Regions from separate parts of the Brevundimonas faecalis genome, predicted to be linked through region 2. Evidence: riboswitches for the same ligand, from Rfam matches in the RefSeq annotation. Region 2 holds a riboswitch; each other region holds the start of a gene.
The links. A riboswitch is a leader RNA that binds a small molecule or an ion and turns the genes downstream of it on or off. The one in region 2 is predicted to bind cobalamin.
Positions count from the first base shown of each region.

Region 1: another riboswitch for cobalamin. It lies ahead of ABIE19_RS11075 (TonB-dependent receptor plug domain-containing protein); the one in region 2 lies ahead of ABIE19_RS15615 (DUF1852 domain-containing protein).
Region 3: another riboswitch for cobalamin. It lies ahead of ABIE19_RS11305 (TonB-dependent receptor plug domain-containing protein); the one in region 2 lies ahead of ABIE19_RS15615 (DUF1852 domain-containing protein).

Region 1 is NZ_JBEPTF010000003.1:14,364-17,635, reverse strand. Features, by position in the region: gene cobW (cobalamin biosynthesis protein CobW) at 1-495, opposite strand, end outside; cobalamin riboswitch at 607-805, opposite strand; cobalamin riboswitch at 901-1,130, shown strand; gene ABIE19_RS11075 (TonB-dependent receptor plug domain-containing protein) at 1,331-3,272, shown strand, end outside.
Region 2 is NZ_JBEPTF010000005.1:75,870-79,141, reverse strand. Features, by position in the region: gene ABIE19_RS15620 (methionine synthase) at 1-629, opposite strand, end outside; gene ABIE19_RS15615 (DUF1852 domain-containing protein) at 659-1,645, opposite strand; cobalamin riboswitch at 1,754-1,969, opposite strand; gene ABIE19_RS15610 (hypothetical protein) at 2,443-3,272, shown strand, end outside.
Region 3 is NZ_JBEPTF010000003.1:81,004-84,275, reverse strand. Features, by position in the region: gene ABIE19_RS11305 (TonB-dependent receptor plug domain-containing protein) at 1-1,640, opposite strand, end outside; cobalamin riboswitch at 1,774-1,984, opposite strand; gene cobU (bifunctional adenosylcobinamide kinase/adenosylcobinamide-phosphate guanylyltransferase) at 2,023-2,547, shown strand; gene ABIE19_RS11295 (TetR/AcrR family transcriptional regulator) at 2,600-3,272, shown strand, end outside.

The sequences.
Region 1 (3,272 bases), on a different contig from region 2:
CTCCAGCGGGGTCTCGTGATCCAGGGTCGCGTCAGCGCGGCGCGCCTGGTCCAGGGCGGCCTCGTCATGGGCGAAGCGTCCCGCCGCCACGGCGTCCGCGTCGATCAGGGCGATCACCCCGTCGACGGTGGCGCGGGTGCGGACTTCCGGCCAGGTGAAGGCCTTCACCAGCGGTTTGGGCAGGGCCAGGCCCGAGGTTTCAACCAGGATATGTTCCGGCGGATCGGCCCGGTCGATCAGCTTGCGCATGGTCGGCAGGAAGTCGTCGGCCACGGTGCAGCAGATGCAGCCGTTGGCGAGTTCGACGATGTCGTCGTCCGAGCAGGTCTCTATGCCGCAGCCGCGCAGGATTTCCCCATCCACGCCCACGTCGCCGAACTCATTGACCACCACCGCCAGGCGGCGCCCGCCCGCGTTCTCCAGCAGGCTTCGGATCAGGGTCGTCTTGCCCGCGCCCAGGAAACCGGTCACCACCGTCGTCGGAATTTTCGCCATCAGCCGTCCCTCGTGATCATCCATCGAGGGCAATGACGGCGTGAAGGCGCAGGCGCACGCGAAAGCGCGGCCGGTCGCCGTTTCGCACCGTCCGGCGCCCTCCGCACCGTCGTCGTCTGTCGCGTCAGGTCGGTCTCCTGGCTCAGGCCCTATCGCATCGGCGCCTTCCCGGAGCGCTGGGCTCCAGTGGCGTTCGCCGCGCGGTCGACGGACCCTTACAGTTGCGGGGGCAGCTGCGGATTTGGTCTGACGACCGCACCGCATTCCCAAGGAGGACCGAAGCCCTCCAACCTTGACGCTCGCGTCGATAGGCCGGGCGACGCCTGCGGGTCAAGCCGACGACATCAAGCTTGGCGGGCCGCCGGATTGGGGATATGGCCTATTCATGGGACAGGCCCTGCGGCCTGCCTCTGACATCGCGCCGGCGCCCGCGAGGGCTCTACGGGAACATCGGTGAGGCGTTCGCGCCGGGTCCGAGGCTGTCCCTGCAACTGTGAGCGGCTAGTGCGATGCGCATCGTGGTCCCGGCCCGCCGAAAGGCGTCGGGATCGCAGCCACTGGGGCTCGCCCTGGGAAGGCCGCGCATCGCGCATTGATCCGCAAGCCAGGAGACCGGCCGTCGCGAGTCGCTCTTGCCCGGGTCCAGGGGATGGTCCAGGCGCGGAACTCCGTCTGAGCGACGACGAAGCGGCGGAGAGCCGCATCGACCGGTCCGGCCGGGCGCCTTCTCGCGTCCTGCGCCCGCCGGCGCGTCGACCGCCGGGCGCCTTCCCAGGTTCCGGAGGACGCTCTCCGTCATGTCGCACGGACGCTGATGGAGGACCGCGTGTCCCATATGATTTCGCGCGCCGCGATTGCGGCCGCCCTCGCCTGCTCGCCTGCCGTCGCCCTGGCTCAGACTTCGACCCAAACGCCTCTCTCCACCGATCAGGCCCACGCCGTCGCCGATGTGGTCGTGACGGGTCAAAGCCTTGAAGAGACCCTGCCCAAACTTCTGTCGGACCATGGTTTCGACGTGGAGACGATCAGTGCGCGCCAACTGCGCGACCGCGGTTTCGTCGATGTGTCCCAGGCCATCGAGATGCTGGTCCCCGGCGCCTTCATGACCACCCAGGCCGGCCCGTTCAGCTATGTGAACCTCTCGCTGCAGGGATCGCGGAGCAGCGACGTCCTGTGGACCATCGACGGCGTCCGCATCAACAACCGCCTGTACAACTCCACCAGCCCCGCCGACACCCTGCCCGCGGCCATGGTCGAGCGGATCGAGGTGCTGAAGGGCGGCCACGGCGTCCTGTACGGCACCCAGGCGGCCGCGGGCGTCGTCAATGTCGTCAGCCGTCCGTTCAGCCGCGACCTGACCGGCGCCGTGAACCTCGGCGCCGACACGAACGACGGCCTTCATGTGAACGGCGCCGTCAGCGATGCCTTCGGACGCCACAAGTTCGTTGTCTGGGCGTCCAAGGACAAGAGCGACGGCTACGACCTCTATGACGCCTATCAGCCGGACGTGACCGACAAGAAGCGCGGCTATGACGTGCTGAGCGGCGGGGTGAAATACGGCTATGACTTCACCGACGACCTGTCGCTGACGTTGCAGTACATCCGCACCGCGGCCGCCCTGGACTACCCCAGCCAGTCCGGCGTGTCCGTGAATGACCGCGACGAGACCATCGGCATCGTCCGCCTGGACTACACGCCTGACACCGGCCCTCAGTTCTTCCTGAAATCCTATTATCACCAATGGGATACGGACTATTACACCCGCCCGAACCCGTCCAGATACTGGGGTTACAAGGATTTCGGTCTCAGCGGCCTGGCCCGGTTCCGCACGCGGCTCGCCGACTATGATCTCGGCTATGACTTCCAGAACTACAAGGGTCGCGACGAAGTCCTGCTGATCGAGGGCGAGACCGAACAGGTTCACGCCGTCTATGGCCAGGTTCGAACGACCGAGGCCTTCTCGTCCCGCGCCCGCCTGACCGCCGGCGCTCGCTACAACCATGCCGGCGGCGCCGACACCGTGGTCTGGAGCGCCTCGGGCGTCTATGACCTGACGGACAGTCTCTATGTCGAAGGGTCCGTCGGCACGTCCTTCCTGCTGCCGGACGCGGAGAAGCTATACGGCGTCGATCCCTGCTGCACGCGCGGCAACCCGAACCTCAAGCCTGAAGAGAGCCTGAACTTCAACCTCGCTTTCGGCGGCCGGCTCGACGCCGCCCGGCCCCTGTCATGGCAGGTCACGGCCTATAGGCGCGAAGTCAAGAATCTGATCGCCGCCGACAACAGCAACCCGCCGGACGGCTTCGACGGGATCTACGTCAATATTAACGGCAAGACCGATGTTTCCGGCGCCGAGCTGACGGTGCGCGGAGACCTGGCGCGATCGTTCAACTACACCCTGGCCTACAGCTATAGCCGCGAAAGAGCGCGCACGACGGGCGTGCAGATCGCCGGGCGCCCCGAACATTCGGCCAAGTTCAATCTGAACTACGCCCCGGTCGATCGCCCGTTCGGCGCTTCCGCCGCCGTCAAATACGTGGGCCAGACGGAGAACACGGTTTCCGGCTTCGGCGTCCAGCCCTACGGCGACTACGCCGTGGTCGATCTGTCCGCCCACTGGTTCATCGACGGCGAGGCGCGGCGGACGCGCCTGAACCTGCGGCTGGAGAACGCCCTGGACGAGGACTACGCCACCTCTGTCGCCTCGGCGGTGCTGCGCGGTTCCAGCCCCAGCCGCCGCTTCCTCTATCGCCGCCTGGGCATGCCCCGCACGGCCT
Region 2 (3,272 bases):
ACGGCGGTCTCGCACTTCAGCCCCTCGGCCGCCTTCTCCAGCGTCGCCACGCCCCAGTCGTTGACCTCGTCGAAGAAGACGTTGAAGGCAGGCTCGTCGAACTGGATGATGTCGACGCCGGCGGCCTCCAGTTCCCTGGCTTCTTCGTTCAGGATCCTGGCGAACTCCCAGGCCAGTTTCTCGCGGCTGCCGTAGTGGTCGTCGTAGAGGGTGTCGATCATCGTCATCGGCCCCGGCAGGGCCCATTTGATCGGCTGATCGGTCTGCTGGCGCAGGAATTTCGCGTCCTCGACGAAGACCGACTTCAGTCGGCTGACCGCGCCCACGACCACCGGCACGCTGGCGTCATAGCGATTGCGGATGCGCATGGTCTTGCGCTGCTCGAAATCGACGCCGTCCAGATGCTCGATGAAGGTAGTGACGAAATGCTGGCGGGTCTGTTCGCCGTCGCTGACGATGTCGATGCCGGCGCGGCGCTGATCGTCCAGCGATAGACGCAGGGCGTCCCGCTTCGCCTCGATCAACGCCTCCCCTTCCAGTTTCCAGGGCGACCAGAGGGTCTCGGGTTCGGCCAACCAGACGGGTTTGGGTAGGCTGCCGGCGGTCGAGGTGGGCAACAGGGTTTTCATTTTCGGTGACTTCAGCAATTCGGGACTGATCAGGCGGCGAAGTTAGCGGACCATTGGTCCAGCAGGGCGCGATGCGGCTCGATGAAGCGCTCCTCGACGAACCGGCCCTGTTCGACGGCCAGTCGACTGCGTTCCTCGCGGTCGTAGACGATCCGGGTCAGCGAATAGTCCTGGTACTTCAGGCTGGGCTGATACTCTTCCGAAGCCGGGGAGTTGGCGTTGTAAATCTCGGGACGGTAGATCTTCTGAAAGGTCTCCATGGTGCTGATCGTGCTGACCAGCTCCAGGTCGGTGTAGTCTGCCGTCAGATCGCCCACGTGGTAGAAGGCGAAGGGCGCCACGCTGCCCTGGGGCATGAAGTAGCGGACCTTCATTCCCATCTTCGCGAAATACTCGTCGGTCGGCGAGAATGCGTCGTTCCCGTATTCCAAGCCCAGGACGGCGTGCTCCTCGCCGGTGCGGTGATAGGTCTTGTTGCTCGACACGCTCAGACAGATGACCGGCGGCTTGCCGAAATTGGCGCGATAGGCGGCCGAGTTCAGGAAATGCCTGAACAGCTTGCCGTGCAGATCGCCGAAATCCGCCGGTGCAAAGGCGCCGGGATTGGCCTTCATGTGCGCCGGCAGGACCACGCTGAAGTCGTAGTCGCGAACGTAGGAGGAGAAGTTGTTCCCGACGATCCCGTCGGTCCGCTCGCCGGTCTGCTGATCGACAATCGTCGTCTGAAGGATTTCGATCAGCGGAAAGCTGTCCGTCCCTTCACCCGGAGCCAGGCTCATCTCGACGGAGACGATCTGGAGTTCGACCGCGTAGCGATCGCCTTTCGGATTGCCCCAATGCGCCAGGGAGTTGAACCGGTTGTCGATCATCCTCAGGGTGTTGCGCAGGTTCTCCTGACGGCTCTCGCCCCTGGCCAGGTTGGCGAAGTTGGTCGTGATCCGCGTGTTCTCGGCGGGAACGTAATTCTCGTCGAGCGGGGTGCGCTTGATGCTGAAGGTGAATTCGCTGCTCGCCATGGTCTCTGCCGTTGATGCTGTGGCGAGACAGCGGACAGGGACGCGCGACCGCTCGCGCGGAATCGTCCCGTCGCGGCGCTCATGCGACCTGACCGGACACCCCGCCGGAGGACGTTATCTGTCGAGGCAGGTCTCCTGGCTCACGGGTCATCGCCTCCGGTCCGGCCTTCCCGGAGGCGAACCCCCAGTGACACGAAATGGACCTTCAGCTCGCCGCTCACAGTTGCGGGGGCAGCGCCGGCATCGACCGAGGTCTCACCGGCTTCCCTCTTAGCTCCGCGCAGTCCGAGGACCGCGCGCAGAACCACGACGGCGTGAACATGACACGCCCGCCGCCAGAGTCAATCGCGATATAAAGATATCCTTATATGATTATGCGATTGCCTTGGCCGCATCCGCTTCTCGCCACGACGGAATAACCGCCTGGGTCAGCGCCTGAATGCGATCGGGGTCATAGGTCGGGATGGACATCAGATGCCCACGGCGGGTGTTGGCGAAACCTGTTGCGGGTAGGGATTTCCGCACCTTGCTTACAACGGTCGTCACGAAGACAACGCTCTATCCTCGCTCCCCGGGCAGAACCCTATGTCATCGAGGTCACAGAGCACCCGCAAAGAAATTGCTTCGCGTACGGAGGAGCAACACTTTTTGCATTCTCGCTGGAAGCCTGATCCACCTCGATTGCCTTGGCTGAGACCGTGGCCGAAAGTTATTCCTAAACTTGGGCTTGAAATTCCCGATGCAGTCTTGAGGGGGCAAATTTCTGAAAGTCGCCCCGGATATCGGGAAGATCGTAGATGGTCGGAATCATCACCGGGGCGCGTCTGGGAACTCATCAGGCGTCAGGCTTCGTTCTTGGAGCGAACGGCCAACTCGGCCAGTCAACTTTGGGGCGTGCAGGCGAGAGCCTTCTGGTCAACGCTGCGACCGGCAACCTCTACATCGAGAACCGCGACGAATTCTTTCAGGCTCTGGTAGCGGACGGAGCGACCCATCGCGCCTACAATAGCCTAGGCGTACTGGACGGCGACAATGGCGACGGTTGGCGTATGACCGTCCGCCAGATCCACGGCCATACAGGAACCATCAATACGGTGGGCGCCTATCTGTTCCGGACCGACTGGGACGGGTCGGTCGTGCGCTATGACTGGGATGCATCGGCGGCCGCCTATGTCTCGAAGGAGGGCGCGGGCGCCTACGACAAGATCACCTATGAGAGCTCCAACTGGGTCTGGCGAGACGGCGATACCGGCGTCCGTGAAGTCTACCTCGCGTCCGAGAATTACAGGGTCGGCTCGACCTGGACGCGGGATAATCAGAATCTTCTCTACGTCTATACTGGAGGAAAGCTAACCCAGATTTCTTCGCCCTATGCGAAGACGAACTTGGCGTGGTCAGGTAACAATCTCACCCAGATTTCAACCGTCTATTTTAACGCTTCCTCAGGCTCGAACCGGACGGCGACTAGAACCCGATACACCTACGATGACCAGAATCGTTTGACTTCAGTCATCGTCGACCTGACCCCCGACGACAACGTCATCGTCGATGGCAACGTCTATGTCACGACTTACACCTACGACGGCTCAAGCAAGCGCGTCGCGTCAATCAGCCAGACGGATGGATC
Region 3 (3,272 bases), on a different contig from region 2:
CTCTTGGCGTCGGTCCAGGTATAGTTGGCGCTGACGTTCAGGCGGTCCGTCACATCCAGGCGGCCGATCAACTCGACGCCCTGCGCCTCAGTCTTCTGGACATTGCGGTAGTAGCCCCAGCGTCCCACGCCGTTGACGGTGCACAGCGGATCGGTCGACGGCGTCGAGCAACCGTTGTAGCGGATTTCATTGTCGGCCTGGCGGTTGAAATAGGTCGCCGAGACGACGGCGCGGTCGAACAGGCGCTGCTCGACGCCGATCTCCCAGCTGTCGAACTCTTCCGGCTGCAGCGTCAGATTCCCGTATTCGCTGTAGAGTTCATACAGGCCCGGCGCCCGGAAGCCCTGACCCCAGCTGGCGCGCAGGACGGTGTCGCCGTCGTTCAGTGCCCAGGCTGCAGCCACCTGGCCCAACAGGTTGTCGCCGTATTGAGCGTGATCGTCGTAGCGCAGGCCGCCGGTCAAGGTCAGACCGTCCAGCACCGTCCACTGAACCTGGGCGTATGCGCTGTCGAGGTCCGCCTGACCGCGCGCGAAGGCCGGATTCAGGTTGAAGCTCGACGGCGAACGCGTACGCATTTCCGAACGCTCGCTCTCGATGCCGAAGGTCGTGTTCAGCGCCTCGGTGACGGCGAACGTGCCCTGGTATTCCCAACGACGGTTCTCGCCTGCCGCGTCAAAGGTCAGCGGTTGCACCAGGGTCGCAGGATTGAAGTTCCGGCGGTTCGTGTCTGTGTAGGCATAGCCGATCCGGTTACGAAAACGCCCGTCCAGCAGGTCGAAATTCAGCCCCGCGTAGGCGACCAATTCCTTGGTCTTGCCGTACTCGCGGCTATCGCCGTTAAAAGCGTCGAAGTCGTTCTGGCCGTTCGACCAGACCGAACGCAGGTCCAACGAGACGGCGTCCGTGATCTTCAGGTTCAGGCGGCCCGACAGGCCCGTGTTGGTGTAGCCGTCGTCTTCCTTGCCGGCGGCGAAGGCGGAAAAGCCGTCGGTGTCGTAGCGGCTGGCGGCCAGGCGCCAGCTCAGGCGCTCATTAGCGCCGCCGATCCCGCCACGGAAATAGGTCGTGCCGCGCGAACCGGCTTCAGCAGTCAGTCCGCCCTGCAGCGCCTCGGTGGGCTCTGCGGTGACGATATTGACCACCCCGCCGATGGCCTGGCTGCCCCAGAGGGTCGATTGGGCGCCGCGCAAGATTTCGATACGCGAGGTGTCGCCGATCAGCAGGTTGCCGAAGTTGAAGCCGCCCTGGGTCGAGGAGGGATCGTTCAGCTTGACCCCGTCGATCAGGACGACGGTGTGCTGGCTCTCGGCGCCGCGAATATTGACGCCGGTCGTCGTGCCGACGCCGCCGTTGCGGGTGAAGCTGACGCCCGGCGTCTGGGCCAGGAGTTCGGCCACCGCCGGGGTCTGGCGCGCCTCGATGGCGGCCTGGGTCAGGACGGTGACGGAGGCGCCGACGCGCTCGATCGGCTGGGCCGAGCGGTTGGCGGTGACGATGACGTCCTCGACGGCGACAGCGCCGGCGCGACCCGCCACGTCAGGCGCGGCGGCCTGTTGGTCGGCGGTTTCTGCGGCCAGGGCGGGTGCGGCGCTCAGAAGGCTGGCGGCGGCCAGGGCGGCGAATGCGGTCCGGTTCATTCCGGCTCTCCATATGACGGCGCCGCGCCGAGCCGGCCTTTGCTCCGAGGAACAAGGACGGCCGCTGACGCGGCTGGGTTTACGACTGTCGTCACACGAGTTGCCTCGACCGCTCGGCACATCCCGACCGCGCGGAGAACGACGGCGACAGGCAGGTCTCCTGGCTCACGGATCAACGCCGATGCGCGTCGCCTTCCCAGAGGTCGCTTTCAGGCCGTGGCCTTCCTGACCGCCAGTGGCGTATGACGCGCGGGCTAGCCGCTTACAGTTGCGGGAACAGCCGGAGCTTCAAACTCCGTTCCCTTTCAATCCCCTTTCGGGGAACCTGACGCGAGCGTGGCGATAGGACCACGCGGCCCTCAGGTCAACCGGAGACAAAGCCATGCCCGTGACCCTGGTTCTCGGCGGCGCCCGTTCGGGCAAGAGCGCCCATGCCCAGAGGCAGGCCGAAACCGCCGCCGCAGAAGCCGGCCGGGCGCCGCTGATGATCGCCACGGCCCAGGCCTTCGACGAGGAGATGCGCGATCGCATCGATCGCCATCGCGCCGAGCGCGGCGAAGGCTGGCGCACCTTGGAAGCGCCGCTGGAACTGGCCGCCGCCGTGCGCGGCCTGAACGCGGACGACGTGGCCGTGGTCGACTGCCTGACCCTGTGGCTCAGCAACCAGATGTTGAACGCGCGCGACCTTCCCGCCGCCATGGATGAACTGACGCGGGCCCTGACCGACTGCCCCGCTCGTCTCTGGGTCGTCAGCAACGAGGTCGGTTGGTCCCTGGTGCCCGACAATCCTCTGGGCCGCCGCTTTCGCGACGAGGCAGGACGCCTGAACCAACGCGTGGCCGCTGTCGCCGATTCCGCCTGCCTGATCGTCGCAGGCCTGCGCCTGCCGCTGGAAAGGACCGACTGAGCGACTGCGACGCCTCGACATCTCACGCCAAGACAGCCATGCAGGCGGTCGCATGACGACGACAATCGCCGCCTCCCGATCGATAGACGCCGACCGCATCGTGGCGGCCGCCATGGCCCTGGTTGCAGAGGTCGGCCTGGGCGGCTTGACGATGCGCGACCTGGCGCAGTCGGTGGGCAAGAGCACCACGGTCATCGTCAACCTGTTCGGCGCCAAGGCCGGCCTGATCGAAGCCATGGCCGGCGCCGCCTATGAACAGGACGAGGCCTATCATCAGGCCTTCTTCGCCCAAGCGGATTCGCTTGAGTTGAGCCGGGACGGCCTTCTGGCCCTGTGCGGGCGCTATCTGCGCGAGCGCGCCATGCCGTCGGCCGGTTTCGTTCGCATGTGGGAAGAACTGCTGGTCAGCCACGCCCCAGACCCCTTCCTGCCGCCGCTGATGGCGCGATGGGAGGCCATGCGCGCCCAATCCTGGACCCGCCTGTTGTCTCGAACACCCGATTTCGCCGCTTTCGGCGCGCCCCTGTCCACCTACCTGGTGATGGAGCAGTTCTACGTCGGCGCCCTGGGCGGTCGAGCCGACTATGAGATGATCGCCGCTGAAGGCCTCGGCGGCCTGATCGATCGCGCCTTCGGACGTCCGGACGACGAGGCTCCCGTCACCGAAAGCTATGTCGACCGCATGGCGGTCCCCAAGGCGCCCGGCGACGACCTGGACGCGGATT